3 regions of the Glaciimonas sp. OK215 genome follow, and region 2 is predicted to be linked to each of the others. Evidence: predicted binding sites of a transcription regulator. Region 2 holds the regulator's gene; each other region holds the start of a gene.
The links. The regulator sigma-54, encoded in region 2, starts transcription at its own class of promoters, with help from an activator protein. The targets are predictions, from matches to a motif close to TGGCANGNAANCTGCTTT.
Positions count from the first base shown of each region.

Region 1: the regulator sigma-54 is predicted to act here: its motif matches at 6,631-6,648, upstream of AC3CHX_RS08220 (collagen-like triple helix repeat-containing protein).
Region 3: the regulator sigma-54 is predicted to act here: its motif matches at 6,077-6,094, upstream of urtA (urea ABC transporter substrate-binding protein).

Region 1 covers NZ_CM173544.1:1,812,200-1,822,759, reverse strand. Annotated here, with positions in the region: gene AC3CHX_RS08235 (response regulator) at 1-402, opposite strand, end outside; gene AC3CHX_RS08230 (transporter substrate-binding domain-containing protein) at 630-4,313, opposite strand; gene AC3CHX_RS08225 (response regulator) at 4,310-4,945, opposite strand; gene AC3CHX_RS08220 (collagen-like triple helix repeat-containing protein) at 5,579-6,565, opposite strand; gene AC3CHX_RS08215 (transposase) at 7,295-7,744, opposite strand; gene AC3CHX_RS08210 (hypothetical protein) at 8,146-8,454, opposite strand; gene AC3CHX_RS08205 (methyltransferase family protein) at 8,689-9,258, opposite strand; gene AC3CHX_RS08200 (alpha/beta fold hydrolase) at 9,310-10,206, opposite strand.
Region 2 covers NZ_CM173544.1:5,511,571-5,522,130, forward strand. Annotated here, with positions in the region: gene AC3CHX_RS25405 (monovalent cation:proton antiporter family protein) at 1-1,596, opposite strand, end outside; gene AC3CHX_RS25410 (KpsF/GutQ family sugar-phosphate isomerase) at 1,738-2,757, shown strand; gene AC3CHX_RS25415 (KdsC family phosphatase) at 2,757-3,326, shown strand; gene lptC (LPS export ABC transporter periplasmic protein LptC) at 3,334-3,933, shown strand; gene lptA (lipopolysaccharide transport periplasmic protein LptA) at 3,994-4,533, shown strand; gene lptB (LPS export ABC transporter ATP-binding protein) at 4,535-5,287, shown strand; gene AC3CHX_RS25435 (RNA polymerase factor sigma-54) at 5,305-6,798, shown strand; gene hpf (ribosome hibernation-promoting factor, HPF/YfiA family) at 6,906-7,259, shown strand; gene AC3CHX_RS25445 (DUF4197 domain-containing protein) at 7,442-8,140, opposite strand; gene AC3CHX_RS25450 (deoxyguanosinetriphosphate triphosphohydrolase) at 8,294-9,457, opposite strand; gene aroKB (bifunctional shikimate kinase/3-dehydroquinate synthase AroKB) at 9,454-10,560, opposite strand, start outside.
Region 3 covers NZ_CM173544.1:4,403,336-4,413,895, reverse strand. Annotated here, with positions in the region: gene AC3CHX_RS20420 (urease accessory protein UreD) at 1-218, opposite strand, end outside; gene urtE (urea ABC transporter ATP-binding subunit UrtE) at 227-925, opposite strand; gene urtD (urea ABC transporter ATP-binding protein UrtD) at 955-1,809, opposite strand; gene urtC (urea ABC transporter permease subunit UrtC) at 1,806-2,972, opposite strand; gene urtB (urea ABC transporter permease subunit UrtB) at 2,969-4,585, opposite strand; gene urtA (urea ABC transporter substrate-binding protein) at 4,750-6,003, opposite strand; gene AC3CHX_RS20390 (ferritin-like domain-containing protein) at 6,375-7,226, opposite strand; gene AC3CHX_RS20385 (yippee-like protein) at 7,280-7,711, shown strand; gene AC3CHX_RS20380 (hypothetical protein) at 7,769-7,933, shown strand; gene AC3CHX_RS20375 (amino acid ABC transporter permease) at 7,963-8,625, opposite strand; gene AC3CHX_RS20370 (cystine ABC transporter substrate-binding protein) at 8,749-9,555, opposite strand; gene AC3CHX_RS20365 (Rossmann-like and DUF2520 domain-containing protein) at 9,712-10,560, opposite strand, start outside.

The DNA of each region.
Region 1 (10,560 bases), 2.7 Mb from region 2:
AGCCAGGGCATTTGCCAATAGCTGTGAAGCGTCATCCGTAGTCAGCGACTTGCTGTACGCATGAACCCTCGGGAATCCTGCGGCATGCGCCAGCAATACATGCGTATCCAGCACGTCCTTGTCCTGCGAACTCAGCCAGACGAGTATCGGTAAGGTTTGCCCGGTTCTGCGCGCCAACGCACCCTGCGCAACGGCGAACTGAGCGCCATCCATATACGGCATGTTGATGTCGCAAAAAATCACGTCAACAGGCTGGCGTGCCAGCAGCACCATCGCCTCGATGCCGTCATTCGCAACGACGACCGCGCGACATCCCAATCGACGCAGCAGATCGGAGAGAACTTTTCTTTGCAGCGGATGATCTTCGACAACGAGAATCGGCAAATCGGCAATAGTCTTCATCACATCATTCAACAAGTTTCAATGCCGGTAATTTTGTGGGGAAGTGCCTACCATGTATGTCGGAAATATCTGGTTAGCGATGCGGAATATCCATGACATGCATAGAATTTTCCTGCTTTGGCCTGAATGTATCTTGGCTGCCAAAATGGGCGATGAGGCCGAATCATGGGACGCGTCACGCAGCTCCGGCAAAATCCCCGTATGCCGGAGCGCGCCGGCCGTCTTTCTTATTGCGGGAGCGTTCCTAGCAGTGACAATTCCTCGCTGAGTACGGCTTCAAGCTTGCGTATTTCCGTACACACCGCCTCTACCTTCTCAACTACGTCAACCTCATTTACCGGTTCATGACAAGCGCTTTCCAGCACAGTGCACGCGGCGATAAGTGAATCGGCCTTGGTGATCCGCGCGCCACCTTTCACTCTGTGCGCCACATCCAGAATGCCGCCCCATTCGGCATCCTGCAAATGGTGATTTATTTGGGAAAGATCCTGCTGATTGGATTTAATCATTTCTCGCAACAGGTCTTCGGCAATCGCCGCATTGCCACCCGTGAGCATGTCCAGCGTTTCCCTGTCGAATATTTTGGCGTCCGTTGCCAGCGCCAGGATTTTCCCGTCACCGTCAACGCTCGCCGGCGCACGGCTGGTATCCACCAGCGCCAGGCGATCGCGCAGCATCTCCAGGCCAATCGGTTTAAACAGACAGTCATTCATTCCGGCTTCCCGGCAACGCACAATCTCTTCGGCTTGTGCGTTGGCCGTAAAACCGAATATTGTGGATTGCGCGATTTCCGGATTGGCTTGTTCGGCTATGCGAATTTTCCGGGCCAACTCGTAGCCATTGACAATCGGCATATTGCAATCGGTGATAATCAAATCAAAAATGCCCGGAGTCCACAATTTCAAGGCCGTTTCGCCATCCTGAGCAACCGCGACTTCATGCCCGAGGAACTGCAGTTGCTGTGTGATAACCATGCGATTTGGTGCGTGATCGTCCACTACCAGCACACGCAACATCCTGAAATTCTTCAGGTCGTCAAATCCTGCAATCGCCGGGATTGCCACCACAGCGACAGGGTGCAGCACCGACACCGAAAACGTCACCAGAATCAGCGTCCCCAATCCCAGTTCGCTGGAAAGATGTAATTGCCCGCCCATCATTTCCACCAGCTTGCGACTGATCACCAGCCCCAATCCGGTTCCCGAACGTGCATTGCTTTTAGTTGTCTGCGCTTGAGAAAACGGGGAGAAAAGCTTTTCCTGGCTTGCCGGGCTGATGCCAATACCGCTATCCTCGACGCTGAATCGAACGAGAAGGCGTTCCGGCTCCAGCATGACGCCCTCCAGCCGAACGATGATCTGTCCCTGATCGGTAAATTTGATGGCGTTTCCTATCAAATTAAAAGCGATCTGCTTGAAGCGCTGAGGGTCGATCAGTACCTCGCCTTGAATCTGCGAATCGATTTGCAGGCGTAACTGCAAGCCCTTTTTCCGGGCCAGGCCGTCAAACACGCGCACCACCGACTCAATCAGTTCGCGGATATTTGAGCGTTGTGGAAACAGGTCGAGTTTGCCCGACTCTATCTTGGCGATATCCAGAATATCGCCGATCAGGTCCAGCAGAGCGTGCGCCGAACTATATGCGACCTCAATCGATGAACGTTCCCAACGCCCCTGATCGGCATATTTGAGCGCGAGTTCGAGCATGCCGATAATGGCGTTCATCGGAGTCCGTATTTCGTGGCTCATGGTTGCCAGGAACGTACTCTTCGCCTGGCTGGCTTCATCGGCCAGCTCCTTGGATTGCTGCAATTCCTGTACCAGGCGCTCCCGTTCCGTGATGTCAAGCCAGCCGCCGATAATCCCGACCAGATTCCCCGTGGAATCCTTGTAAGGCAAGATCCAGTGATAGATACGAAACACGCTGCCGCGCGCCTGGATCTCGTCATCCCGAAAAATCCTGCGGCCTGTTTGCATCGTTTCCTGATGCAGACGATGGTATTTTTCTTCGGACTCGCTGGTGCCGATGACTGCTTCTTGCAAGGTTTTGTCCATCACTTGCTGACGTTCCACACCAAAGAAATCCAGATACGCGCGATTGCATAAGATGAGTCTGCCATTGCTATCCCGCACATAAATCGGATTGGGAGTGCCGTCAATCAAGGCGTGCATGAACTCCAATTGATCGCCCAAGGCGCGTTCAGCGAGCTTGCGATGTGATATCTGACGGCGCAAATAGCCAACCCACACGACAAACCCGATGACAAGCAACAGCGCCACGCCGATAATCTGGTAAATATGGCTGCGGTAGGTGTTCCACGTATTGACAGTGACATCTGCATTGCTGCGCCATCGGCTAGCCAGCATCGCCAGTTCTTCCGGAGGGATGCTCAACAGCGCTTTATCGAGAATCGACAGCAACTCCGGCGCGCCATGACGCACGCCAAAGGCAATACGCGCAGGTACGTCCCCCACAACAGCGGCAATGTGCAGGTCGTTTCTAAAATTTCGATTAATGAAATAGTTTGCGCCAACCTGCGCAACAATTGCACCGTCGACGCTACCCCGAACCAGTTTCTCGAGGCCATCAACGGCATTGCCAACGAGTACCAGGCGAACACGGGGATATTTCTGACGTAACATGGATATCAGCTGATTGTCTCGTGGAAGCGCCAGCGAGCGATCTTTCATATCCTCCATGCTGGCAGGCGCGTTTTTGCCATTGCGCGCCACCAAAACAAAGGAATTGACCAGATAGGGGCGCGTAAAAGCAAGCCCATCCTGAGGCTCCTCACTGATGCTGAGCGCACCGACCAGATCCCCTTTTTCCTGCCGAACCTGCGTGACAATCTCTTCGGCTGAATGGATGCGCGACACTTCGAAATCCAGTCCGGTACGCAACCGGATCAGTCGCAATATGTCCGCAGTGATGCCCATAAACCTGCCTTCGTCATCGAAAAAGGTAATTGGCGCATATAGTCCGTTGACTAAAACATGGATTTTGCGATGCTGTTCCAGCCAATGCCGTTCACGCGGGGTAAGATCCAGTTTTGTATCTGACAGATACGCCACACTGCCCAAACTCCAGCGGCGTAAAATCAGGTGGCTTTCATCTTGCGGGATCGCGCCGAGCACAGTATTTATGCTCCGCAACAAATGCGCATCCTGCCTGCGCATCACAAAACTGAAGCCGCTACTTCCGAATGGGATGAAGTTCGACAACTGAAGGTTATTGAAGTAGCTTTTGGCAATCAGGTAATTTGCCGAGACAGCATCACCGAGAAATATATCGGCGTGGCCAAATGCCACTGCCGCAATGGCTTTCGGATAGCTTTGATAGACTTTCAGCTGCGCCTCGGGATAAAACTGATTGACCGCGTCCAGGGAGCGATAGTTGGCAACAATCGCCAAACGCAGACCGGCCCCTTGTACCACCTCGCGCCGCTCATCAATGCGGGTAACCAGTACCGGACGATCGGTTGTATAGGCAGAAGAAAGGACGAAACGGTTATCGTAGGTATCGGCATTGCTCGAGGTGCCTAACAGATCGATTTGCCCATTCGCCAAAGCATTCAACGCGGCCTGTTGTGTTGCAAAACGCCGCACGCTGACCTTGACCCCCATCATTTTGGCCAGGATCGCCATATAGTCTGCGGTGATGCCTTCATAGTCGCGGCCGCTGATGCTGATGTCGAAGGGCGGATAATCGGGAGCTGTCGCGCCGAGTACAAGTGCGCGTTTGCGCCCCAACCAGCGCCAGTCGTTTCCAGACAACTGAAAATCAAGATGTTCTATGGTGGAGCGACCAAGCAATTGCAGGGACTTTCCATCACCATCTTCCGCCCGGGTAGTGATCGCAAACAAGCTCAGTATCCCTAGCAACCCTAAATACCGGAAGAGGGAATACATCATTTCTCGTTGCCGACCCCGTTGCGTTTGGCGAATTCGATCAATTCGAGCAGCGAACTCATATTCAGCTTGAGCAACAACCGGGTTTTATAGGTACTCACCGTTTTTTCACTAATCAGCATGCGATCTGCGATGTCCTTGTTCAACATCCCTTGCGCCAGGCTTTGAAGCACCATTATTTCGCGGTTGGACAGGCTCGCCAGTTGTTCGGTTTCTTTAAACTCGCCGCGACCGAATCGGGGAGTCTGCACAGCAAGGTTGGGAAAATAGGTGTAGCCCGACATGACGGCCTTGGCAGCATCGATCAGTTCCATCAGATCGCCTTGCTTCCACACAAAACCGGCTGCACCGGCCATCTTGCAGCGGAAGGCAAAATGGAGCGGGCTATGGGAGGTAAGAACCAGCACACGCATCGGAATGTCGAGCGCCTTGAAACGTGCGATGACCTCCATCCCGTCAAGTTGAGGAAGGGTGAGATCCAGGACGATCAAATTGGGCATCAGTTTTCTGGCCAGACTCAATGCATCAATGCCATTGTTGGTTTCGGCAACCACGTCGTGCCCCTCACGCTCCAGCAACGTGCGCACCGCCAGCCGGATGACGGGATGGTCATCGACAATCAAAACTTTACCCATGCAGTACTCCAAAAATCTGTCTACAGAAATTTAACTTAAGCGCCTTTTCGCAACCTGGTCGCCCTGCCGTCCGGAAATCCCCTGAAGCCATTGCAAGGACCGGGATCAGATTGCATCAAAGCAGAATGCGGCCGCTGACCTGGCGGCCACAGGCGGAAACTTCTTCGGGGTCGGAATGATCGATAGTCCGTTCCTCGTGAAAATGACCATCAAATAAGCTTCGCTATAAATTTCCTTTGGCGTCCGGTCCATATGATCCAATACTTGGCCTTGGATAAGCATCGGAACTATCCCAAAAGAATGTAGGAAATTTCCTGTCGTTAAAATGAAAATACGTACCTCAATTAAAAATACTCTGGCAGCATTCACCGCAAGAAACGGGACAAATTGTGCGTGTAACGCCGCGCGTCATTCGTGCTGTGCACGGCACACCAGGCGCGTCACGGCAGCAGCTCAAAGTCTTGCGGGTATTCTGTTTCGGAGGTCGAATACCGCTGCGGTGAGAATCCTCGGTTGATAGGGATAGCCGGTTGAATTCCATAACGGCTCTGACATAATTCCCGTTGCGATGATGTGGCTCTCACGCAAAAAACCTTGGCGACACCCAAGGTTTTTTGCTCATGGAACAGCTGTTTATTTTGGTGGTGGGACACCCAGCAATGCATCGACCGCGCCTATGATTGGTTTCAGAACAGGTAAAGCAGGAGCGAGCGCTCCCTCGACGCCATTGAGCAGTCCCCCGACCGGCGTCAAAACAGGCGCCAAAGTTTTAGTCACAGGCGCCAAAGCGCCAGCCACAGGCGCCGCAATACCACCGACCAGTGCGCCGACAGGTTCCAAAACAGGGTCCAAAGGTTTAGTCACAGGCGCCAAAACATTAGCCACAGGCGTCAACACACCACTGGCCAGTCCTGCGACAGGCGCCAAAACCGGGGTCAAGACCGGTGCCAAGGCGCTGTCGAGCACTCCGGCCACCGGCGCGACCGCGCCACCAACCGCTTGCGTGATCGGCAAAATCGCCCCGGTTGTCAATCCGGCAGTCAAGCCCGAAGCCAATTGTGTGACGTCGCTGCCGAGACCCGTCACCAGACCGCCGACCACGCCTGTGACCGGTCCTAACGCAGCAAGCGGCCCGCTACTACCCAAGTCGGTCACCAGGTGGCCGACGCTCTGCACTGCATTGCCGGCCTGGCCCACCACCTGATCGACATTGGTTACCAGGCCACCGAGATCGCCTGCTACACCCCCGACACCGCCAGTAGTGCCGCCTGTTGCACCACCTGTTGTACCGCCTGTTGCGCCGCCGGTAACACCACCTGTTGCACCGCCGGTAGCACCGCCGGTAACACCACCTGTTGCACCGCCGGTAACACCACCGGTAACACCACCGGTAGCACCGCCTGTTGCACCACCTGTTGCACCGCCGGTAACACCACCGGTAGCACCGCCTGTTGCACCGCCGGCACCGCCACCTGCACCAGCAATAACGACGCCGGTTGCACCGCCGGTGCCGCCACCCAGCCTGCTGCCAAACGTACCGCCGCCGCCGGCACAACCAGTCAGCAATGCAGTCAACAACAACGATGCCGCGACCAGATTTCTGTTTTGTAATGCGCTCATAGTGATTTTCCTTTTTTGGGTAACTCGGTTTAGGGAATGTAAATAACAACTTGGTCTGGCTTTCTTTCGCAAAGAACATGCCAAGCGGTAATACCCCAAAAAAAGTGATGTCCCTTTTTTTAACGCCGATAGAAAATCAATTAATCCCCTTAAAAATCAAGCACTAACGGCATCCACATCGATCCAAATTCATTTGTTAAATTTCGTTAAATTGTGATTCGCACGTTACATGTAACGTAACGCCAGGGAACATCCCTCTTCCCGGCAGCCGAAATACACTCTCGCCCCGCGCACAAAATACGGCGGTCGAGCAACGATGAATGTTGCGGTTGGTCATGCAGTGACTTATTTGAGCAGCCCAGTCGAATACTCCGCTGGTGGCTATCCGCCGTGAAGGACGACCAGCGTCGCCACCGCGCTCGCCGTGACCGCCCCGGGTCGGCCACCGGCGTGGATTCAAGCGCTGTTAGTGGTCATGCAAACTGAGCTGTGGCGCTGGTTGGAGTGACATACGCGGGGGCCGACCATTTGTCCGGCCCCCGCCTGCAACAGGGATTGTGGCTCGTCGCGGCCTTGGTCGCGATCGGGATGATTGTCAAAGTGATGCAATGATGCACGATGGCGACTGCCCGGAACGTGTCGTGGCCAGCGATGTTGATCGTCAGCCAGTGTCCTGATTTTGCGGGGGAATCAAGCTATTGCGCGCTACATTTTATTTGTGCATTAAAACTACGGCATGACCAACCCGACCCAATGTAATGTCGATTCATCCAACGATAATGGCGAGCGCTTAACGGACTCGAGGCTTTTCGCCGCGTTTATTGTCGCGTTATAAATCATCTTTTTGGCTTTCCTTAGCGACCTTTGCTCGATACGTCGGGTATACAGATCGCCGTAGCTTACAACCTGCTCCAGCATCAGCCGCAATTCCTGATCTTCAAACTTGCTTTGTGCCAGTTGGCGCCAAAAATCGCATTCATTCCAGCGCCGGAAACGCATGTAGGCCGCATTCCATTTGCCGAACTGAACCGGTAGATTGCACCACGAGCCGTTATCCAACACAATCCAGAATACTGCTTCGATAAACAACCGATTGTTTTTGGCACTGACGCCAGGGTCGCTCTGTTTTCCGATCAGGAGTGGTTCCAGTTTTTGCCATTGATCATCCCGAAGTTTCATTCCATATCTCCGCATTTCCGCATGTCATTCATTTATCGTGAAGGAGGACTTACGCAAAACCGCCCCAGCAGCATTACGCCTCCTAGCCGTCCTTGCCGCACCATCCGTACTGTCTTCGTCGGCAGGTTTTGACAAACTCGTTGCCGGGACAATTTTGTGTAAGTCCTAATATAAAAAATATTTTCCGTATCAATCGCTCGTCCTGCGCTCGTCCTGTTTCACTGCCTATTCATCCGGGATTTTCCGGTGAACGGCTCCCGTACCATTCCAGGACGCGCCGTCCGGAGTGAGCATCGTGGGCATATGGAAATAATTTCCTTGGCAATGCATACGAGAAATAGGCCTTTTACTTTAGCTGTACCTCTTGCGACGGGATGTCAGAATTTTCCGAAAGTTCTTTATCAGGTGCGCGCCGTACGATGCCGTAGCCGACGCGCCCCGGGTTCACTAACTGATGGTCGACCGTGTATTGCATCGAACTGCAGCACTTTCCAAACCCAATAGTGCTGCTCCTCCTTCGCCATTCCCACGTAGTAATTTGGCATGGCGCCGCCATCTGCTTTCACGGCTGCAGGCTTCGGGCCTTGTTCGATGACGACGGCTTTGCGCAAGTCAATGACGCCGCCGTTAATGCTGGCTGCATATCCGCCGCCCAAAGCACCAGCCAGGAAAACCCCGCTGCACGCCACAACCAGTTTCCTTGCTTTCATACCTGCCCCCAGCGCCAATTAAGCCAACCCTGCCTCGCAGAACAAGCATCCGCTGACGCAGTCATGGCAAGGCGCGACAAAAATTTTCATCATAGAAATCGCCGGCAAGAATGTATGTCGGATAAATCCGGAAATAGCGGAGGAATATTCGACAAAACAGACTTCTATTGAGAATCTCTCCAAATGCCATAAGCCATTCCGTCGTCGGCCGGGCCGATCATGGCGTGCATCATCTCAGTAGATGCCGGGAATCAGCGCGGCGACCTCGCTCCGATAGCGCGTATACGGCTCGCCGAAATGCGCGGTGAGCCAGGTTTCCTCGACGCGTATCTTGTATGTCAGCGAGGCGAAGATCAGCGCGAAGCCGAGCGCGCCGCGCCACTCGCCGTTGATGATGGCCGACCCGGCAATCGCCAGCAGGCAACCCGAATACAGCGGGTGACGCACGAACGTGTACGGGCCGCTGCGCACGAGTTCGTGCCCTTCCTTGAGCGTGACCGGTACGCTCCAGTTCGTGCCCAGGCACCGCCGCGCCCAGGCCGAAAAGACGAGCCCGGCGACGATGAGCGCGAACCCGGCCGACTGAAGCGCCCCTAACGCGGATGCGTCGAACGCGAGTCCGGCGGCGCTCGGCGTGGGCAGGACCAGCAGTGCACATCCGCTGGACAGCAAGATCATCTGAAACCTGCGCGGGATCGATCCTTCTTCGCGCATCGTCTTTTTCACTTGCCTGGATTTGGCGGCCCAATAAGCGCTCCAGACGACCCACGGTGCAGCGATGGCGAGACTTGAAACAATGTTCATGGCAGATTTCCTGATTGATTTGTTGGGCAAATACGCATGGGCTGCCTCGTGTCAGGACATCGTCTGGAAGAGCGCGTCGGACGGCGCCGCAACGCACGTGACGTCGTTCGGGCGCGCCACGGCAGCCGGGCCGAAGAAGCCGAGGATTTCCGTCCGCACGTGGTTTAGCTGCTCGCGGCCTTCGAGATCGAGGAAGTGGCCGGCGTTCGGGATCGTCGCGAATTCGGTATTGGCAACGTACGCGGCGAGCTTCCGTACATCCGACGGGGTCGTGTACTCGTCGAGTTCGCCGTTGATGAATTTCAGCGAACAGCTGATCTGCGACATCTGGTTCAGATAGGTTTCCGGCTTGAGCGCCAGGATCTGATCGACGTGGAACGCGACCTGATGCTGTTCCTTCGGCGGCAGCGTCGTCAGATACCGGTAGTTACAGAATTTCATGATGCGCGGCAGGTGCTTCCCCACCGTGCTGTTGAGCAACTGTGCCGCCTTCAGGTTTTCACCCGCGGCGATGAAGTCGCGCGCTTGCGTGACGTAGTCGACCATCGCGTCGTTCAGGAACGGCGAGAACGATGCGATCAGCGCCCGCCGGATGCTGGTCCGCTCGCGCGACAGCGCGAGTAGCGACGCGACCCCGCCCCACGAAACCGACAACAGAAGCGCCGGCCGGAACATCCGGATCAGGTGCAGCAGTATCTCGACTTCGTCGTCCTTGGTCAGCATGAACGCGTGTTCGTTGTGCGGCTTCGACTGCCCCGCGTACGGCAGGTCGAAGCAGATCGTGTTGTAGCGCTCGCTCAGATATTTGATCGTCGGACCAAACGACGCGGTGGTCGCCAGCGCGCCGTTGATGAGGATCACGGTCTCGAAGCCGTCATCGAATATTTGCTGCTCGACATAAATTTTGAGGCCGTTCGGCAGCGGGACGATCAGTTTTATGGTTGGCATGGTTTTGCTCTCTGTAGTTGGCACACGGGCCGATACTTTCCATAGAGCAAAACGTGTGCCCGATATTCTCTGCGGCTTCCGCGCGCTTCAAGCCTCTGATTGTTAAGGCGTTTTCCGCAACCAACCGGTTCAGGGAGGGCTAATTGTTACGCGCCGGGAAGGCGAATGTTACGTAACGCGTAACGCGGGCGCTCGGGTGTTTCGGCCATGTGTTGGTCGCCCTGCGGCAGCCGGATGCCGCGCCGATTCACGCTGCGTACAACGACACATCGACGATTTCTCCGGCGTGTATAATCCGCCGCTATTCCGAACCGGACCGCGTTGCGACCGGCCCGATCAGCCTGCCTGTCAGGC
Region 2 (10,560 bases):
CTCGGGCACCACCTCGGCCGCACCGGCAGCGCGCAATTTATCCAGATCGGTATCATCGTAACTACGCACAATCACCGGCAGCGTCGGCGCCAGCTCATGCACATGGTGCAACACCCGCAACGCCGATGGCGTGCTGGCATACGTGATGACCAGCGCCGCCGCCCGGTGCAAACCGGCCGCCACCAGACTCTCGCGGCGTGAGGCGTCGCCGTATGACACATGCGCGCCGGCTGCGCGCGCTTCAATCACACGGTCGGGATCGAGGTCCAGCGCGTGATAACCGATCCCCTCCTCTTCCAGCAGCGTGGCCAAACTCTGGCCGCTGCGGCCAAAACCGGCGATGATGACGTGCTTCTGGGTCGCCATGGTGCGCGTCGCCAATTGGGTCAACGCCAGCGATTGCATCATCCATTCATTGGCAGACAGCTTCATCACAATGGCATCCGACTTGTTCAAAATGAACGGCGCTGCCAGCATCGACAGTACCATCGATGCCAGAATCAACTGGATCAGCAACGGGTCCATCAGATGCAAGCCGCCAGCCTGGCTCAACAGCACAAAACCGAATTCACCCGCTTGCGCCAGCGCCAACCCGGTCCGTAATGCGACGCCGGTAGAAGAGCCGAAGACTTTCGCCAACGCCGCAATCAGGCCAAATTTGAGCAATACGGGTCCGCTCAGCAGCAGCAATACCAGCCACCAGTTTTCGATGACCAGGCGCACGTTCAACAGCATGCCGATGGTAATGAAAAACAAGCCGAGCAAGACATCGCGGAATGACTTGATATCCTCTTCCACCTGATGTTTGTATTCGGTTTCCGAAATCAGCATGCCCGCAATAAAAGCACCAAGCGCCAGCGACAACCCGGCACGCTGCGTAATCCAGGCCGCACCGAGCGTGATCAGCAGCAGATTGAGCATGAACAATTCTTGCGAGCGGCGCCTGACCACAATCTGGAACCAGCCGCGGATCAATTTCTGGCCGATGAATAACAGCAGCACCAGGACCATGGCCGCTTTGGCGCTGGCCCAGCCCAGCGTTGCCGCCAGATTGCCGGAATCTTTTGCCAGCGCCGGGACGATGATCAGCAACGGCACCAGCGCCAGGTCCTGGAATAGCAGCACACCCATGATGCGGCGACCATGTTCGGTCTCCAGTTCCAGCCGCTCCGTCAGGAGTTTCGAGACGATCGCGGTGGACGACATGGTCAGCGCGGCACCCAGTGCAAACGCCGCTTGCCAGCTGATATTCGTCAATTGCGGCAGGAGGTAGGCGGCGACCCAGCCGAACAACATGGTGGCGCCTATCGTCAGCAGCACCTGCGCCATGCCCAGCCCAAACACGATGCGGCGCATCGCCGACAGTTTGGACAGCGAAAATTCCAGACCAATCGAAAACATCAAAAACACCACGCCGAATTCAGCCAGCGCGTGCGTCGTCGCGTTGTCTTCGGCAAAACCGAGTGCGTGGGGACCAATCAGAATGCCGACCGCCAGATAACCCAACATCGGCGGCAAGTGCAACATGCGAAAAGCCACGACACCGAGCACGGCGGAGCCAAGTAACAAAATGGTAAGTTCTAATCCGGAAAGCATGCTTGTTCAGTTCGTAGTTAATTCATAATAAATAGAGATTTTGCAACACAGCATCCTAAGTTGGAAGGCCGCCCTCAGATTAATTGCAGCAGAATGACACTGGCAAGTTTTTTGCTTTGGGAATTCGTTTATACTTTCGAGATGAGTGTAACCGATGCCAAAATCTTGCCAAAATCTTTTAACGCCACCCGCGCGCTGGAACTTGCACGCCAAACGCTGCAAATCGAAGCCGACGCCATCCTCGCCCTGAAACACCGGATTTCCGACAATGCCGATGCGCCATTTGCGCAAGCGGTTGCGCTGTTGCTGAACTGCAGCGGCCGCGTGGTCGTTTCCGGAATCGGAAAATCCGGTCACATCGCCCGCAAAATTGCGGCGACACTGGCCTCAACCGGGACCCCCGCCCTGTTCATCCATCCAGCCGAAGCCGCCCATGGCGATCTTGGCATGGTGACGGAAAATGATGCTTTTATCGCCATTTCCAACTCCGGCGAAACCGCTGAGCTGATGGCGATAGTGCCTATCGTCAAACGCATGGGCGCAACCCTGATCGCGATGACCGGCAACGATGACTCCGGACTGGCGCAACTGGCAACGGTCCATCTCAACGTCAAGGTAGATCAAGAAGCGTGCCCGCTGAATCTGGCGCCGACCGCGAGTACTACCGCGACCTTGGCGCTGGGCGACGCGTTGGCGGTGGCTTTGCTGGATGCGCGCGGCTTTCGCGAAGAGGATTTCGCCCGCTCCCATCCCGGCGGCGCTCTCGGCCGCCGTTTGCTGACCCACGTGCGCGATGTGATGCGCAGCGGCGACGAGATTCCGGCAGTCACCGCCGATGTGTCCCTATCGGCTGCATTGCTCGAAATCACCCGCAAAGGGATCGCCATGACCGCCGTGGTGGACGACAAATTTCATCCTGTCGGCGTGTTTACCGATGGCGATCTGCGTCGTTTGATCGAACACGTACAAGATTTTTCCAAGCTGTCTATCGCTGATGTGATGCATGCCAATCCGCGCAGCGTCGGACCGGATCAGCTGGCGGTCGACGCGGTACAGATAATGGAGAAGTTCCGCATCAATCAGTTGCTGGTGACGGATCTCGACGGCACGCTGGTCGGGGCGCTGCATATCCACGACCTGACCCGCGCCAAGGTGATTTGATGGCTGTCATCGACAACACCGTCGGCGCGAGTGCGGAAGTATTGGTCCGCGCAGCGCAAGTCCGGCTGATGATTTTTGACGTCGATGGCGTTCTGACTGATGGCGGCCTGTTGTTTGGTGCTGACGGCGAACAGCTGAAACGCTTCAATGTGCTCGATGGTCTGGGCATCAAACTGCTGCAACAGGCAGGCATCGCCACCGCCATCATCAGCGCCCGTCAATCGGCAATTGTCAGCCGTCGCGCCAGCGATCTCGGTATCACGCATGTCCATCAGGGCGTGCATGACAAACATGCCGCGTTCCTGGCGTTATTGGCGCAGCTCAAGCTAACGGCGGATGGCTGCGGCTTTATTGGCGACGACATCATTGACCTGCCGATTCTGGCGCGCGCCGGCTTCGCTGTCAGCGTTCCTAACGGCCATCACGAAGTCAGATCGCGCGTGCACTACGTCACACAGGCCAGCGGCGGCCATGGCGCAGCGCGTGAAGTATGCGATTTGATTCTCCGTGCTCAAAACAAGTATGAAGCTGCTCTGGCACCGTATTTGAGCGCCATTCCCGGGTGCTGAAGGCTGTATGAAAAACCTGCGTTCAACCTTTCGCCTCCGTTTCATGTTGCTGCTGGCGCTGTGCGTGGCACTGACGCTGGGCAGCTTCTGGATCATGGAAGTGATGCGTAAAGATACTGAGCAAATGATGCCGCGCGCGCCGCGTGTTGCGCCTGACTATTACGTCGAAAAATTTAACTATGTGCAACTGGCCGTCAATGGCCAGCCGCGCTACAACATCTCCGGACAGCGCCTGACGCACAATCCCGGCGACGACTCATTTGACGTAACGCTGCCGGTGATCCACAGCCTGGACAAAGAAAGCCCGCCAATGACCTTGCGCTCCGACACCGCCAAGATCGAAGACAACAATAGCAAAGTCAATATGTATGGCAATGTCAACGCGGATCGCCCGGCAACCGCAAAGTCCTCGAAGCTCCATTTGCAGTCCGACTACCTGTTGCTGTTGCCTGACGACGACATCATGAAAAGCGACAAGCCGGTCGAGATCACGATCGACCAATCGAAAATGACGGGTACCGGCATGTATGCCAACAACGCGACGCGAGAATTGCGCCTGCTGAGCAATGTCCGCGGCACCTATCGCGCGGCACCGCGCCAACCGTAAGCAAGCCGCTCGCATACCCAGATAATGCCTTGTGACGTTATCCTTTTTTCAGGACTTTTTATGAAACGTGTTCTTTTTTTATCGCTACTTGCATTGCAACTGATGTTGATGTCGGGTGCGCGCGCCGAGAAAGCCGATGCCGATAAACCGTCGAATGTAGAAGCGAATCAGTTCACCCTGGATGACGTCAAGCAGATCAAGATCTTTACCGGCAATGTCGTCTTGACGCGCGGCACACTGGTAATGAAAGCCAACAAGGTGGTCGTCACCACCGATCCATCCGGCTACCAGTTCGCCACCCTGTATGCGGCGCCAGGCGGTCTTGCCACCTTCCGCCAGAAGCGCGACGGCGGTCCTGACCTGTGGATCGACGGCGAAGCTGAACGTATCGAATACGATGACAAAACCGAAATCGTCAAATTATTTTCAAAGGCCCAGATGCGACGCCTGCAAGGCAGCAAGCCTACCGATGTCGTCAACGGCGAATTCATCTCGTACGATAGCCGGGCCGAGTTCTACTCGGTCAACAACGATGTTTCCGGCACCAGCCAGCCAGGATCCGGGCGCATCAAAGCCGTCATCCAACCGAAGGGGAAATGAGATGACCGCCGCTAGCTCCAGCACGCTGATCGTCACAGGGTTGCAAAAAAGTTATGGTGCGCGCCAGGTCGTGCATGACGTGTCGTTGAAGGTAAAAAATGGCGAAGTGGTCGGCCTGCTCGGCCCCAACGGCGCCGGCAAAACGACCTCGTTCTACATGATCGTCGGCCTGGTGCCATCGGATGGCGGAGCGATTGACCTGGATGGCATCGACATCTCGCGCTTGCCGATTCATCAACGCGCCGTGCTTGGTCTGTCCTACTTGCCGCAAGAGGCATCGGTATTCCGTAAACTGACGGTGGAAGATAATATCCGTGCGGTACTTGAACTGCAGCGCCCGAATGGCAGCGGCCTCACCAAAAAACAAATCTCGGACAAGCTGGAATCCCTGCTGCAGGAATTGCAAATTGATAAGCTGCGCGAAAGTCAGGCATTGTCGTTGTCCGGCGGTGAACGGCGGCGCGTCGAAATCGCCCGGGCGCTGGCGACTAATCCACGTTTCGTGCTGCTGGACGAACCATTCGCCGGGATCGATCCGATTGCCGTGATCGAAATTCAACGCATCGTCCGCTTCCTGAAAGAGCGCGGCATCGGCGTCCTGATCACCGACCATAACGTGCGCGAAACGCTCGGCATTTGCGATCGCGCCTACATCATCAACCAGGGCAGCGTGCTGGCCAGCGGCAGTCCGGACGACATCATCGCCAATGAATCAGTGCGACGGGTCTATCTGGGTGAACACTTCCGCATGTAACCGAGTCCCAGGCACCGATGAAACAGTCTCTCCAACTCCGCACCTCGCAACACCTGGCGCTGACCCCGCAACTGCAACAATCCATACGGTTGCTGCAGTTATCGACGCTGGAGCTGCACCAGGAACTGGAACAGATCCTCTCTGATAATCCGCTACTGGAACGCCTCGACGATCCGCTCGACAACTCGGTCCGGTTATTGGCCGACGGTGCCATCAGCGGCACCGCATCAACCATGGATGCGCCGACTGGCGACAGCGAAGTCAGCAGCTCGCCAACCGAACCGGAAGCTGGCGGCGAAGTTCAGGAAGCCGGCGAAAACAGTCAGGAAAACGTTGACGGCGGCGGTGATAGCGAATGGAGTTTTGACGACGTCGCCCGTAGCGCCAAGGCACCGGACGACGAGGATGCAAGGCCCCAACTGGAAGCACACGAATCGACTCTACGCGAGCATTTACTGGAGCAGATGCGTGAAGCGGTGGACCAGCAACGCGACCGTGCGCTCATTGAATTGATCATTGATGCACTTGACGAGAATGGCTATCTGGAGGAAACGCTGGAGGATATTTACGCGCGTCTGCCCGAGCAGTTGGAGATCGAAGTCGAAGAACTATTGACGGCATTGAAGATGGTCCAAAGCTTCGATCCGACCGGAGTCGGCGCCCGCGACGCCTCTGAATGTCTGGCACTGCAAATTAAGGCTTTTCCCAAGATCCCTTTTGTCACCCGCCGTCTGGCGCTGACAATTGTGCAAGATTATCTGACCTTATTTGCCCAGCGCGATTTCAATAAAATCAAGAAAGCGCTGGATTGCGATGACGAAGATTTGCGCGAAGCGCAGGTGGTGATCAAGCAATGCAATCCGCATCCAGGCGCTACCTTCGCCGGCAACACCTCGGACTACGTGGTGCCAGACGTGATTGTCAGACGGGCCAAGAATGGCTGGCAGGTGATGCTCAACAATGACGTTATGCCAAGACTGCGCGTCAACGCACTTTACGCCAACATCCTCAAACAAAGTAAGGGCGAAGGATCGCTCAATTCGCAATTGCAGGAGGCCAAATGGCTGATCAAGAACATGCGGCAGCGCTTCGATACAATTTTGCGTGTCGCCCAGGCAATTGTAGAACGCCAACGCAACTTTTTTTCGCATGGCGCAGTCGCCATGCGGCCTCTTGTGTTGCGCGAAATAGCTGATACACTAGGTTTACACGAGAGCACCATTTCTCGCGTAACCACTCAGAAATACATGCTCACCCCCCATGGGATGTTCGAATTAAAGTATTTCTTCGGTAGCCATGTTGCTACGGAGGCAGGTGGAGAGGCTTCCTCAACGGCGATACGGGCGTTAATCAAACAACTCATAGGAGCGGAAGATTCTAAAAGTCCTTTCTCTGACAGCAAGATTGCCGATATGCTCGCGGAACAAGGTATGGTTGTAGCTCGCCGTACTGTCGCAAAATATCGCGAAGCATTAAGAATTCCGCCGGTTAATTTGCGCAAATCTCTGTAGCTGTTTGCTTGTTTGCACAACCGTCGTTGTGTTCTGACTGATCGATTCAGCGTGAGTTGATCACCCGGAGTCCGAACCGCCAACGACACATTTGATAGGAGCGCTGTATGAACTTCACAATTAGTGGGCATCACCTCGACGTAACTCCCGCCATTCGCGAACACGTGCAAAACAAACTGGAGCGTATCAAACGCCACTTCGATCAGGTCATCGATATCAGTGTGATCCTGACAATCGACAAAATCACCGAGAAAGAAAAACGCCAAAAAGCTGAAATTAATCTGCGCGTTAAAGGCAAAGACCTGCATGCCGAGAGCATTGCGCATGACCTTTACGCTGCCATTGATTTACTGATCGACAAGCTCGATCGTCAAGTGATCAAATATAAGGACAAAATGCAAAACCACCAACACGACGCGATTAAGCATCTGCCCGAGGAATTACCGGTCGCAGCGACGTGATGGTAGCGGTTCTCTGAACCCGTCAACGCAAGAATCCGCTCAATAAACTGATTGAGAAAATTCTATACTGACAAATGAGCAAGGGCGCAGTCAATGCGCCCTTTGTTATTGGTGGAAGTCATTTGCGGGCGTAATGTTTGATGGTCCGATCAGCCCGACAAATATGGCCCCGATTCAGTCCATCATTGCTTCATCGCACCGAATACCTTGCCGATAATCGCACTGCCGGTACCAATCGGATCGCGACGAATCGCCTTTTCTTCCTCGCCTATCATGTAAAACAAGCCATCCAGCGCACGTTGCGTGACATAACCTTCAACCGTCGCAGCTTGTCCTGGCACCAGACCTGTTTTGCCAACCAATCCCATGGTCGCGTTGTATTGCGCCGAGACACCGTTACGATCGGTAATTTGCTTCACCATAGGCAGGAATTTCACACTCAATGGCGCAGCAGTTTTCTCTCTGAAAAAATCAGTGACCGACGTATCGCCGCCACTCAGAATATTTTTCGCATCCGTGACCGACATGGATTTCACCGCATTCAGCAATAATGGCTTGGCCAACGGCACAGCAGACTCTGCCGCGTGATTCATCGATACCACCAGATCGTCCAATTGCTGCCCCTTGCCCGTCATTCTCAAGAGTGGGCGAGCCTGCTCCAGCAGGCCTGGCAATTCAATTTTTACTTTGTCGTTATTCAGAAATCCATTTTCAACGCCGAGTTTGGAGACCGCGACGGTCGCGCCTTTCTCAAGCGCTGCTTTCAGTCCGGCACTGGCGTCCCGATTGCTCAAATCGGCCAGCGAAAAAGCCAACGCCGTGGACGCGGTCAATGAGATCGTCAGTCCCAGGCTCAGTGTAGGTTGAGAGAAAAATTTCATGACTGATCCTTTATAGAAAAAGTAGAGCGGATGAGCGTAGCGTCATCCACCATGTGACGTACGAAAATACGGGGCGGTATCAAATACCCACAGGCTTGCTTGGCCGCTGTATCTGAAGCGCCTGGCGCAAGCGGGTGCGGCGTTTCGAAGCAATTACAGATGACCTTCATCGACCAAAAACAGCCGTCGATGTTCGCGTATCGCATAGCGGTCTGTCATGCCGGCAATATAATCGGCGACCTGACGCGCTTGTAATTGCGCATGGGCCGCCTGCGCCGTACTGTCCTGCTGCGCCAATTGATAATCCGGTGGCAGCAGGCTCGGCTCGCCGACAAAACAGTCAAACAACTCGACTATAATGCGGCGCGCCTTGCTGGTCATCCGATTGACCAGATAGTGGCGATACAGATTCTCACGCAGAAAGCGCTTCAGCTCGGCCGCCTCGCGCGTCATCAGCTCCGAGAAAGCAATGAGTGGCGCGGCATCCCGCACGTCTTCGACGGTTTTCGGCTGCGCAGCCAGGATGCGTTGGCGCGACGTTTCGATCAGATCGTTGATCAATGCATTGATCATGCGCCGCACCGTTTCATTGATCGCACGACGACCACTCAGACCGGGAAAGATTGTTTCGACCTCACGGTTGTGACGTGCAAAGAAATCAATTTGCATCATCTGCTCCAGCGACAGCAGACCGGAACGCAAGCCATCGTCGATATCGTGATTGTTGTAGGCAATTTCATCGGCCAGATTGGCGACCTGCGCTTCCAGCGTCGGCTGCTTGCGCTGGATAAAACGCTGGCCGATATCACCGAGTCTTTTGGCGTTGGCCACAGAACAATGCTTGAGTATGCCCTCACGTGTTTCGAACATCAGATTCAAGCCGTCGAACGCGCCGTAGCGCTGCTCCAGCTTGTCGACCAGCCGCAGGCTTTGCAGATTATGTTCGAAACCACCGAAATGCATCATGCAGGCGTTCAAAGCATCCTGGCCGGCATGGCCGAACGGCGTGTGACCGAGATCGTGGGCTAGCGCAATCGCCTCCACCAGATCTTCATTCAATTGCAGATTGCGCGCGATCGAACGCGCGATTTGAGCGACTTCTATGCTGTGTGTAAGACGCGTGCGGAACAAATCGCCTTCGTGATTCACGAACACCTGGGTCTTGTATTCAAGTCGACGAAATGCGGTGCAATGCACGATGCGATCGCGGTCGCGCTGGAACTCTGTGCGCGTATTGGGTGCCGTCTCGCCGAACAAACGTCCTCGCGATGTCGCTGAGTGGGCAGCATACGGGGCGAGAGACGTTTCTGCATTCATCGTGGGGCAGGACCAGTAGCCAGGTGTTGTATCGTTGCCAGCACTGCTTCCTGGGGCGCCGTGGTGACCAGGGATGCTCCTAGCGGGTTCATCAAAATGAATTTGATTTGACCGTCTTCGTTTTTCTTGTCGATCTGCATCAACTCCAGCCAACGCGCAGCACCAAGATCCGGTGCGACAACCGGCAAGCCGGCGGCTTGTACCAGCGCGCTGACGCGTTCAAGCGCGACGGCATCAATGTAACCCAAACGATGCGACAGGTCAGCCGCCATGATCATGCCGCAACCAACCGCTTCGCCGTGCAGCCATACGCCATAGCCGAGGCCGGATTCGATTGCATGGCCGAACGTGTGACCAAAATTCAGAATGGCGCGCAAGCCGCCTTCGCGTTCATCCTGTCGCACCACATCCGCTTTGATTTCACATGAACGCTGAATCGCATATGCCAGCGCGGCGCTGTCACGCGCCATCAATTTGCCGATATTCGCTTCCAGCCAGTCGAAGAATGACGCGTCGATGACAGCGCCATATTTAATCACTTCTGCCAGGCCGGCAGACAATTCGCGCTCAGGTAGCGTTTGCAAAGTCATGGTATCGGCGATCACCGCCTGTGGCTGGTAGAACGCGCCGATCATGTTTTTGCCAAGCGGATGATTAATGCCGGTTTTACCCCCGACGGAAGAATCAACCTGCGCCAGCAAAGTCGTCGGAATTTGTACGAACGGCACGCCGCGCATATACGCTGACGCCGCATAACCGGTCAGATCGCCAATGACGCCGCCGCCGAGTGCGACCAAGGTGGTTTTGCGGTCGCATTTTTCTGCCAGCAAGCGGTCAAAAATCACCATCAGGCTGGCCCAGTTTTTTTCTTCCTCGCCATCCGGCAGAATGATTTCAGTCACCTTCTTGCCTGCTGCCAGCAGCGCTGCCCGCAAACCCGCAAGATACAGCGGCGCCACTACGGTATTCGTCACGATAGCGACTTGCTTGCCTTTGATCAGTCGCGCAATCCGATCGCCATCCGCCAGCAGCGCTTGCCCGATCTCGATCGGATAGCTGCGCTCACCCAGTTCGACCCGCAAGCTGATTGAGGGTGTGGAGGC
Region 3 (10,560 bases), 1.1 Mb from region 2:
ACGGCAGGATGTTCCGGGTAAAGCGGTTTTTGTATCCGCAACGGGCCGAAATGGCTACGTTCGATCAGGCGTGTCGTGCCGCGATCGTTGGCAAAGCCCAGGGTCAGGCGCGCCTGCCACGGGGCGGGCGGGTTTGCCTGTTTTACCGCAGCTGCGACTGCGCCTGACTCTTTGGTCGATGCGGGGAGAATGGGAAGGGGAGTATCAACAAATTTCATGCCCAGCACTATACTGCCAAGTGCCGTTTCACGCTTGCATCGTCCATTTGCGCTTGCGACCCCGCTGCGACTACCTCTCCGCGCGATAGCACAATAAAGTCATCGGCCAGTTCACGGGCAAAGTCGAAGTATTGTTCACACAACAGAATGCCGATGTCGCCGCGTTCGCGCAGCAGGCGGATCACGCGGCCGATGTCCTTGATGATCGACGGCTGTATGCCTTCGGTGGGCTCGTCTAGAATGATCAATTTCGGCTCCGCCAGCAAGGCCCGCGCAATGGCCAGCTGCTGTTGCTGACCGCCGGACAGATCGCCGCCGCGTCGCTGCAGCATCTCTTTGAGCACCGGGAACAGTTCGTAGACTTCCGCTTTGATGAGCGCAGCTTTCTTGCCGGATTGGGTTGCCATGCCCATCAAGAGGTTCTCTTCCACCGTCAGGCGGGCAAAGATTTCACGTCCTTGCGGCACATACGCGATGCCTAGCGCTGCGCGCTGGTGCGGTTTCAGCCTGGTGATGTCACGACCTTCCAGCATCACCTTGCCGGTGGCGCTCGGCAGCACGCCCATCAGGCATTTCAGCAGCGTGGTCTTACCGACGCCGTTGCGCCCCAGCAGGCTCAGGCATTTGCCTTTTGCCAGCGTCAGCGATACGCCCCGCAAGGTGTGCGAGGAGCCGTAGTATTGATTGAGTTGATCGACGTTTAACATGTGCATTTATCCTCGATGGTTGTCGTCGTTCAGCGGCCCAGATACACCTCGATGACGCGCTCATCGGCTTGCACCTCCGCCATCTTGCCTTCGGCCAGCACGGCGCCTTCATGCAGCACCGTGACTTTGCCTTGCTGCGCGATTTCGCTCACGAAACCCATATCGTGCTCAACCACCATAATCGAATGTTTGCCGCGCAATTCATTGAGCAATTCGGCGGTGCGGGCGGTCTCGGCATCCGACATGCCCGCCACCGGTTCGTCCAGCAACAGCAACTGCGGCTCCTGCATCAGTAGCATGCCGATCTCCAGCCACTGCTTCTGGCCGTGGGAGAGCAGCCCGGCCAGCCTGGTTTCCTGACCGTTCAGACGTATCAGTTTCAGAATCTCATCGATCTTGCCGAGCTGTTCCGACGACAGGCGCGCGAACAGCGTGGTTCTGACGCGCTTGTCCATTTTCATCGCCAGTTCCAGGTTTTCGAATACCGTATGCTGTTCGAACACGGTCGGACGTTGAAATTTGCGGCCGATGCCGGCGTGCGCGATGTGATATTCGGTGAGCTTGGTCAAGTCGATGGTCTGGCCGAAAAACGCGGTACCGGAAGTCGGCCGGGTTTTACCGGTGATGACGTCCATCATGGTGGTCTTGCCAGCGCCATTGGGCCCGATAATGCAACGCAGTTCGCCTACCGAAATATCCAGATTCAGATTGTTCAGCGCCTTGAATCCATCGAACGAAACGGTAATGTTTTCCAGATACAGGATCGCGCCGTGCGTGGTGTCCACGCCTGCCGGTTTGATCCGCGCGTACGAGGTGCCGTGGTCGGCATGCTGGCGATTGTCGATGTTGCCGGAGCGCTGTCCGGGGTGGAATATTTCGCTCATGCGGCCCCCTTGCCGCGGCCGAATTTCTGTTTCAGTTGGTGCGCTATGCCAAGTATTCCTTGCGGCATGAAGAGCGTCACCGATATAAATATCAGTCCCAGCGCATATAGCCAGAGTTCCGGAAAGGCAGCGGTGAGCCAGCTCTTCAGGCCGTTCACGGTAAACGCGCCGACGATCGGCCCGATCAGCGAGCCACGGCCACCGACTGCGGCCCAGATCACCATTTCGATCGAATTCGCGGGCGACATTTCGGACGGGTTGATGATGCCGACTTGCGGGACATACAGTGCGCCGGCGATCCCGCACAGCACAGCCGAAAGGGTCCAGACAAACAGCTTGAACCAGAGCGGATCGTAGCCGATGAACATCAGCCGCGATTCGGAATCACGGACCGCCTGCAGCACGCGTCCGAGCCTGGAGTTGACGATCCAGCGGCATAGCAGCAAGGTAGCGAATAAAAACAGAAAAGTGATCAGGTACAGCGTCGCCTTGGTCGACGCTGCGGTGAGCGAGTAACCCAGGATGCGCTTGAAGTCGGTGAAGCCGTTGTTGCCGCCGAAGCCGGTGTTGTTGCGGAAGAACAGCAACATGAAGGCGAACGTCATCGCTTGCGTGATGATCGAGAAATACACACCCTTGATGCGTGAGCGGAACGCAAAATAGCCGAACACGAACGCCAGCAGACCCGGCACCAGCACCACCAGCGCCATGCAATACCAGAAGTGATCGGTGAGCGACCAGAACCACGGATAGGTTTTCCAGTCGAGGAACACCATGAAATCCGGCAAGTTGCTTTGATACACGCCGTCCCGTCCGATCGCCCGCATCAGATACATGCCGTGCGCATAGCCGCCCAGCGCAAAAAATACCCCATGGCCGAGCGACAGAATGCCGGCGTAACCCCATACCAGGTCCAGCGCCAGAGCGGCCATCGCGTAGCACATGAACTTGGCGATCAGCGCCACCGTGTAGCTCGAGATATGCAACGCGTGGCCATCCGGGAAGCTCAGATTGAGTATCGGCAGCAGGCATAGAACGATGCCGCAGACGCCAATGCCGGCCCAAGCAGGTCGTGAGAACAGCAGGTTTTTTGCCGGTAAGATTGGCTGCAGCGATCGCAGCGATGTTGGCGTCTTGCCATATTCGAAACGAAGCGGTTTCATTCGATGCTCCTGCCTTTCAGTGCGAACAAGCCTTGTGGACGTTTTTGAATGAATACAATGATGAACACCAGGATCGCAATCTTGGCCAGCACTGCGCCCGCCACCGGTTCCAGGAACTTGTTGACCTCGCCCAGGCCGATGGCGGCGATCACCGTGCCAGCCAGTTGACCGACGCCGCCGAGCACCACCACCATGAAGGAATCGACGATATAGCCTTGCCCCAGATCAGGGCCGACGTTACCCAACTGCGAGAGGGCGACGCCGCCCAGTCCGGCGATGCCGCAGCCAAGGCCGAAGGTCATCATGTCGATCCTGGCGGTGGCGACGCCGACGCAGGCCGCCATGCGGCGGTTTTGCATGACCGCGCGGACAAACAAGCCGAGACGGGTTTTATTCAAGATCAGCCAGACCGCAACCACCACGAATAGCGCAAAGAAAATAATCACGATACGGTTGTACGACAGCACCAGCGAGCCGAGTACCGTGACGCCGCCGGACATCCAGGACGGGTTGGCGACTTCGACATTTTGCGCACCGAAAATCGAGCGCACTGCCTGCATCAGCATCAGACTGATACCCCAGGTGCAGAGCAGGGTTTCGAGTGGCCGTCCATACAACCAGCGCAACACTAAACGCTCGAGCGCGATGCCGACGGCGGCAGTGACAATGAAGGCTGCCGGCAACGCTGCCAGCAGATACGCGTCCAGCGCACCCGGTAGAAAATTGCGGAACAACAATTGACATACATAGGTGGTGTAAGCCCCTATCATCAGCATTTCGCCGTGCGCCATGTTGATGATGCCCATCAGCCCGAAGGTGATGGCCAGGCCGAGCGCCGCCAGCAATAAGACGCTGCCGAGCGAGATCCCGTAAAACACTTTGCCGATGAATTCAATGGCGGCCAGTTGACGATTCAGCGCGCCCAGGGTGCGCACGGTTTCGATCCGTATCGTTTCGTCGGGTTCGATGTAACTGCCATCGGGATTCTTTTCCAACAGCCGTTGCAATGCGGGTTTGATGTTGGCGTTGGTACTGGTAGCGAGCGTCTTGACGGCAGCCTTGCGCAAGGCCGGATCGGTCGCATGCAAGTTGGCGGTGGCGATGACCTGCTGCAGAGTGGCCTGAATGTCCGGATCGCTTTCTTTCTGCAGCGCCTTGCTGATCAGCGGGATTTGGCCCGCATCGGCGTTCTTCATTAAGTCGGTCGCTGCCGCCATGCGCAGCTTGCTGTCGGGGGAAAACAGTTTGAGGCCTGAAAGCGCGCCTTCGACTGCGGCGCGCAGACGGTTGTTGACGCTGATGCCTTCGGCGTCGTCCGGGGTCGGTCCGGCCTGATCGGTGGCGGGATTGAGTGCCGGGTTATCGGTCTTGCTGTCATCGACGATCAGGACCTCGCCGTTCGGTCTGGCATACAGCGCATCGGTATGCAAGGCGTTGAGTATCTTCAGTGCGTCGTCGTTGGCGAGCGCGGCGATCTGGTTGACCGCGGCGATGCGGGCGTCGGGGCTGTCGCCGGCCAGCGGCTTGAGCAGCGCCGCATCGATGGCAGCGTGTGCCAGCATGGTTTGCAGGCACATACTTGCAATGAGAAGGATTTTTCTTGAGATGTTCATTAGTCTGTTTGCCACCGGTTGATGCTAACTGATACGTTTTCCACTGCGTGGATGCAAGCCGTTGGCTGAAGGACTGCTTCAGCCAACGGCAGCCGCTTACATTCTTTGCTTCGCCAAAGAATGTAAGCAAAGGACGCAACGCAACAGCACTGCTGCGGCGAGCCTCAGAGTTTTTGCTTGCCTTCGTTACCCGCGATATACGGGCTCCAGGGTTGCGCACGGATGGTGGTCTTGGTCTTGTTGACGACGTTGAACTGGCCGTCAGCCTTGATTTCGCCGATCATCACTGGTTTGTGCAGATGGTGGTTGGTGGCGTCCATTTCCAATTCGTAGCCTGACGGGGCCTTGAATTTCTGCCCGGACATCGCTGCAATCACTTTGTCGGTATCGGTCGATTTGGCTTTTTCCACCGCTTGCTTCCACATGTAGATACCGACATACGTTGCTTCCATCGGATCGTTAGTCACTACGGTGCTGGCGTTAGGCAGTTTCTTGGCAAGTGCGTAGGCTTTCCATTTTTTGATGAAGGCGGCGTTAGTCGGATTTTTGACGGATTCAAAGTAATTCCATGCGGCCAGATGCCCAACCAGCGGTTTCGCATCGACCCCGCGCAGTTCTTCTTCGCCGACCGAGAAGGCGACCACCGGAACATCGGTGGATTTCAAGCCGGCATTGCCCAGCTCTTTGTAGAACGGCACGTTGGAATCGCCGTTAATGGTCGAGATCACCGCCGTCTTGCCGCCGCCGGAGAACTTCTTGATGTTGGCAACGATGGTTTGATAGTCGGAATGGCCGAACGGTGTGTAAACCTCGTCGATGTCGCTGTCCTTGACACCTTTGCTATGCAGGAAGGCGCGCAGAATCTTGTTGGTGGTGCGCGGGTACACATAGTCGGTTCCCAGCAGCACAAAGCGCTTGGCGCCGCCGCCTTCTTTCGACATCAGGTATTCGGTGGCTGGAATGGCTTGCTGGTTTGGGGCCGCGCCAGTGTAGAAGACATTTTTCTCGAGTTCTTCGCCTTCATACTGCACCGGATAGAACAACAGGCTGTTGAGCTCTTTAAAGACCGGCAGCGCTGACTTGCGCGATACCGAAGTCCAGCAGCCGAACACCACGGAAACCTTGTCCTGCGAGATCAGTTGACGCGCTTTTTCAGCGAATAGCGGCCAGTTGGAGGCCGGGTCAACCACCACCGGCTCCAGTTGTTTACCCATGACGCCGCCGTTGGCATTGATTTCGGCGATGGTCATCAAGGCAACATCTTTCAACGAAGTCTCTGAAATTGCCATGGTGCCGGACAGCGAGTGCAGAATCCCGACTTTGATGGTGTCGGCGGCAAAGGCCGACGGTAGCCAGGATCCGGCAGCAAGTGCAAAAGCGCCTAGCGCGGTGGCTTTCAAAACGGTGCGACGTGACATGATTTAATCCCCCTGAAGTGTCGTGCGTAAATATGAGAGTTCGATCGCTAACTTGGCTAACCACGCAACTGCTTTAGCAGAATGCATGCCAATCGCATGGACCGCTCTTTGCAAGGGTTTCAGGCTTGTCGAATCACTATTTGATGAATCGTCAGGTTATGCAGGCTACCGATGCTTGTTTCGGGTGCAACCTCGACTTGTCAGGGCACCAAGGCGCACCGGTTTAGTGCGGAAGGGGTTGATTTGGAGGCGTGAGGACGCTGAAGGCAGGCGCAAATAAAAAAGACGCCATAGGCGTCAATCGGACGCAACACCGAGTGCACGGCGTTGACGGGGGTATTTCGCGACGGATTAAGACGTCGTCAAAAAGCTCAGCGCAGAAATATCCGATTCATGATCTGCGTTACCGGATAGGCAACCAGGGTCTGGATGACAGGTGGCAAGTCGAGTGGCCGCATCATCATTTTGATGGTCATATCGGCGCGTAGATGGGTGCGCACGGTGGTGTTCATCACCGCGTTGATCGCTTTTAGCCGTACCGGGTCGTCGGCATGCTCAGGTGAGCGAAATCTGAGCACATGGCGTAACGCACATGCGATATCTTCGGCTTTCATTTCCAGCGTGCGGCGGCGCAAGGCCCCGAAGATATGACGGCGGCTGAGGCCTTCTTTTTGGCGCAGACGGCGGAAATAGCGGAAGAAATGTTTGTAATGATTGACTTCATCGTTTGCGATCCGATTGGTCAGGTCTCGCAATACCGGTTCGTCGGTGCTGCGCGCCAGTGCCTGATAGAAGGTGGCGGTGCCGGTTTCGACGACGCAACGCGCAACCATTTCAAGCGCCTTGCTGGGTTCGAGTAGTTCGACTTTGCAATAACGCGAGTATTCTTCCAGAAAATCGTCATAGGCAAGTTGCCAGTCGAACTCCGGCCAGACATGCGCGAGGTAGGCGCGCAGCGCCTGACCGTGCTGTAACTCTTCGACTTCCCAATGGTTGGTTAACCAGTCCGCGATTTCCGGATCGTCGCCGTAGTAGGCAATGAGGTTGTGCGTATAGAGATCCGAGCCGCTTTCGACGAACGATGCGCACGCTACCAGATAGAACAGATTCTCATCGGATTGCAGTCTGGCAACATCAATTTTCGAAAACTCCAGATCGGCAATGGTCCAGTGCGGCGCGCGGTCGTGTTCTTGATATTCTTCGTCCTCGCGGGGTTTATTCATGATCAATCTCTCCAAGCAAGTTAGTGATACTGATACATAATGAAAGCGCATGAATGTTTTCAATGCTGCAAGTAGGACGAAAGCTATTACATTTGGTTCATATTTTCCATTTCACAACGTCAACATATCCCATTCCACAACGTCAACACTACACCATCGCGGCGCGCTGCGTAATTTGTGGCAGCATGCTAGGATGGTTTTTCCATTCTCCAGCCGAACACCAAGTGAGGTCAGCAATGCCTGAAACCAACACTCAGAACAGTCAGAACGATAACGTTGAATACCGTGGTTATGTCATCGTTGCGCAGCCTGCTCAGGGCCATGACGATCTTTGGCACGATGGTTATCAAATTTTCAAAGGCGGCACCCAGGTAGCCAGCCGTAACAATACCGAAAGTGCGCACACCAGCCGTGAAACGGCACGCGACAGCAGCCTGGATTTTGCCAAAATTGAAATTGATAATCTGGTTGCGCTAACCGAGTAGAGGAATCGACACGGCGCAACAGAAGATCCGAGCGTATTTCATGAACCGGAGATGAGCATGAACCAGCCAGCCTTCCTTGACGTGCAAGCGATCAGCTTCGAGCACCGGACGCCGACTCCGGTGCCGGTGGAAGATCCGCCATCGCCCGGCCCGGGGCCGACTCCGGAACAGGATCCGGTGCCGGGTCAGCATCCAAGCCGGGGCCGGAGAGCTGGTCGATAGCGTAAGCCGGCCGGTGAGACGCTGATTGATCAGTTAGAGCGATGGGCCTGCCCGAGCTTTCTTTCCAGCCGGCTTTGGACGCGTTCAAAACAAATGCTCAAGCACCAGTAAATCGCGGCCGCAGCCAGGTAAAGCGGCAATGGCCGAAAATTAACGGCGATGATTTCCTTGGTTGCCAGCATCAATTCTGTCACCGTGATGACCGACACCAGCGAAGTGTCTTTAATTAAACTGATTAACGTATTGCTCATGGATGGCACGGCGATCCGTATCGCTTGCGGCACCACGATATAGCGCAGGGTTTGCCAGTAGGTCAAGCCGATGCTGTAACTTGCCGCCCATTGGCCTTTGTGGACACCGATAATGGCGCCGCGCAGACTTTCTGAAAGGTAAGCCGCCGCATTCAGGCTTAATGCCAGGACGCCGGCTGTCAGCGGCGAAAAATTGATGCCGACACTAGGCAGTCCATAATAGATCACGAAAATCTGCACCAGCAGCGGTGTGCCGCGCATCAGGCTGACATAGATAGTGGCGGGCCACTGGCACGCGCGTGACGGCAGAATCCGTGCCACTGCCAGCGGAAAACCAAGCAGCAAGCCGCCCAGCATCGATGCCAGCGCAAATATCAAGGTGTAGCCGACGCCTTTGATCAAGGTCGGCATCGCCTGCTGCAGTAATTCCAGTAATTCCATAATGTCTCTATTAAAAAATATCCCCGCACGGCGAGTCGGGCGGGGATAGTTGTTGCTGATCAGGAAGACATTCTAAAGCAGCTAGGCTGTTGAAGCATTACCAATACTGTCATTCCGCTGGCATTACTTGGCGGTCGGTGCCTTGCTGACATCGATGCCGAACCACTTGAACGATACTTGCTTGAAGCTACCGTCTTTCAGGATTTCGTCAATCGCCTTATCCAGCGCGGCCTGGAATTTAGGGTTGCCTTTTTGGAATGGAATGCCGATTTTATCGATGTTGCCGATCGGCGCACCGGCTTTCAACGGCAGTTTGGTGTTTTTCAGCAAATAACCGACCAGCAAACTGTCGTTCAATGCCGCGTCTATGCGGCCGCTGGCCAGGTCTGACAGGTACTCCGGCGAGCCAGGATAAGTTTTGATATCAATGCCAGGGACGCTTTTCGCTTTCTGCTCGAAGTTGGTGCCTTGGCCGAGTCCCAGCTTTTTGCCCTTTAAATCCTCCAGGCTGGCGAAGTTGCGCGTCTCGTCCTTGCGGATGATCAGCTGCGCACTGGAGATGGTGTACGGAACGGAAAAATCGAACGCCTTCTGACGCTCGTCCGTAATGCCGACCTGATTGATGATGACATCGTATTTGCCAGCGCCCAGTCCGGCCAGAATGCCGCTCCATTCAGTGGTGGTGAATTCGGTCTTGACGCCCAGTTTGGCGGCGATCAGGTTGGCGACATCGACCTCAAAACCGGTCAGCTGGCCATTTTTCGGATCCTTGAAGTTGAACGGCGGGTAGTTGCCTTCCATCGCCACTTTCAAGGTGCCACGCGCTTTGACCGTATCCAGCAGGTCGGCGGCGAAGGCGCTGACGGCGAGGCTGGAGATCAGCACTGCAGCGGCGATTTTGGTCAGTTTGGACAATGTTGTTGAGGCCATTTTTTATCCTTCGGTCAGGGTTTGTTTTTGATAAAACGTTGCATTGGCTATATTAAGCGTTCTGTCCGGGGAATGTGAAGTAATGGTTTTGTTGTTGGATAGTTGCTTATTTTTTTATCCGGGAAAGTAAAACTTTCCCGTCATTGTTGGCCGTTGCTATTTTTGCTGAGCCAGATTCAGCGTCAACGCTTCAAACCGGCGGTATAGCGCGGCGACTTCCGGGTTCCAATGCTGTAGCGCTTGATACTGCCGCGCGACGGTTGCCATGTCGCCGCGCGCGATGGGCCCGGTCAATGCAGCTGCAGGCCCCAGCCTGAAGGCATTCTCCGCGCTTTCGCAGAGCAGCGGTTCGATCAGCCGTAACGCAACCTCGGGCGCCAAGCCAGCTTCCACATAGGCCTGACGGGCGACGTCGATCAGCGTCACCAGATAGTTCGAAGCGAACACCGCTGCTGCGTGATACAGAATTTTGTTGTCGCGCTGGATGCCGACGCAGTGCGCGCCTATGGCCTCGAAGGCCGGGCTCAGCACGGCGAGGGCCGCAGCGTCGCCTTCGCTGCCGCAGTAAGTGCCGGCGAAGTTGCGGACGACCTGCTGCGGATCGGCAAAGCTGCGGATGGGATGGATGCTGGCGACTGCCGCGCCTTGTTCGGTAGCTGCTGTCAGGGCTTGCGACGACAACGCGCCGCTGCAATGAAAAACAATGCTGTTGCCGGTGAGTTTTCCGCTGGCGGCAAGCGCTGCGCAACAGGCGACGATTTGGTCGTCACTCGCTGCGATCAGGTAAACATCGGCGTGCCGCAGTTCCGCGTAAGCGGTTACTGCGCTGCCGCCGCCAATGAAGTCGCACGCTTGCCGGGCGCTGCTGCGCGAGCGATTCAGGACATCCAGCAGGCGCAAGGTGCGATGCTCGGTCCACAGCCGCGCCAGTGTTTTTCCGAGCTTGCCGCAACCGATCACGCTGAGTGTCGGCAGGATGCCGGCATCCTGCCCGCATTCATCGTC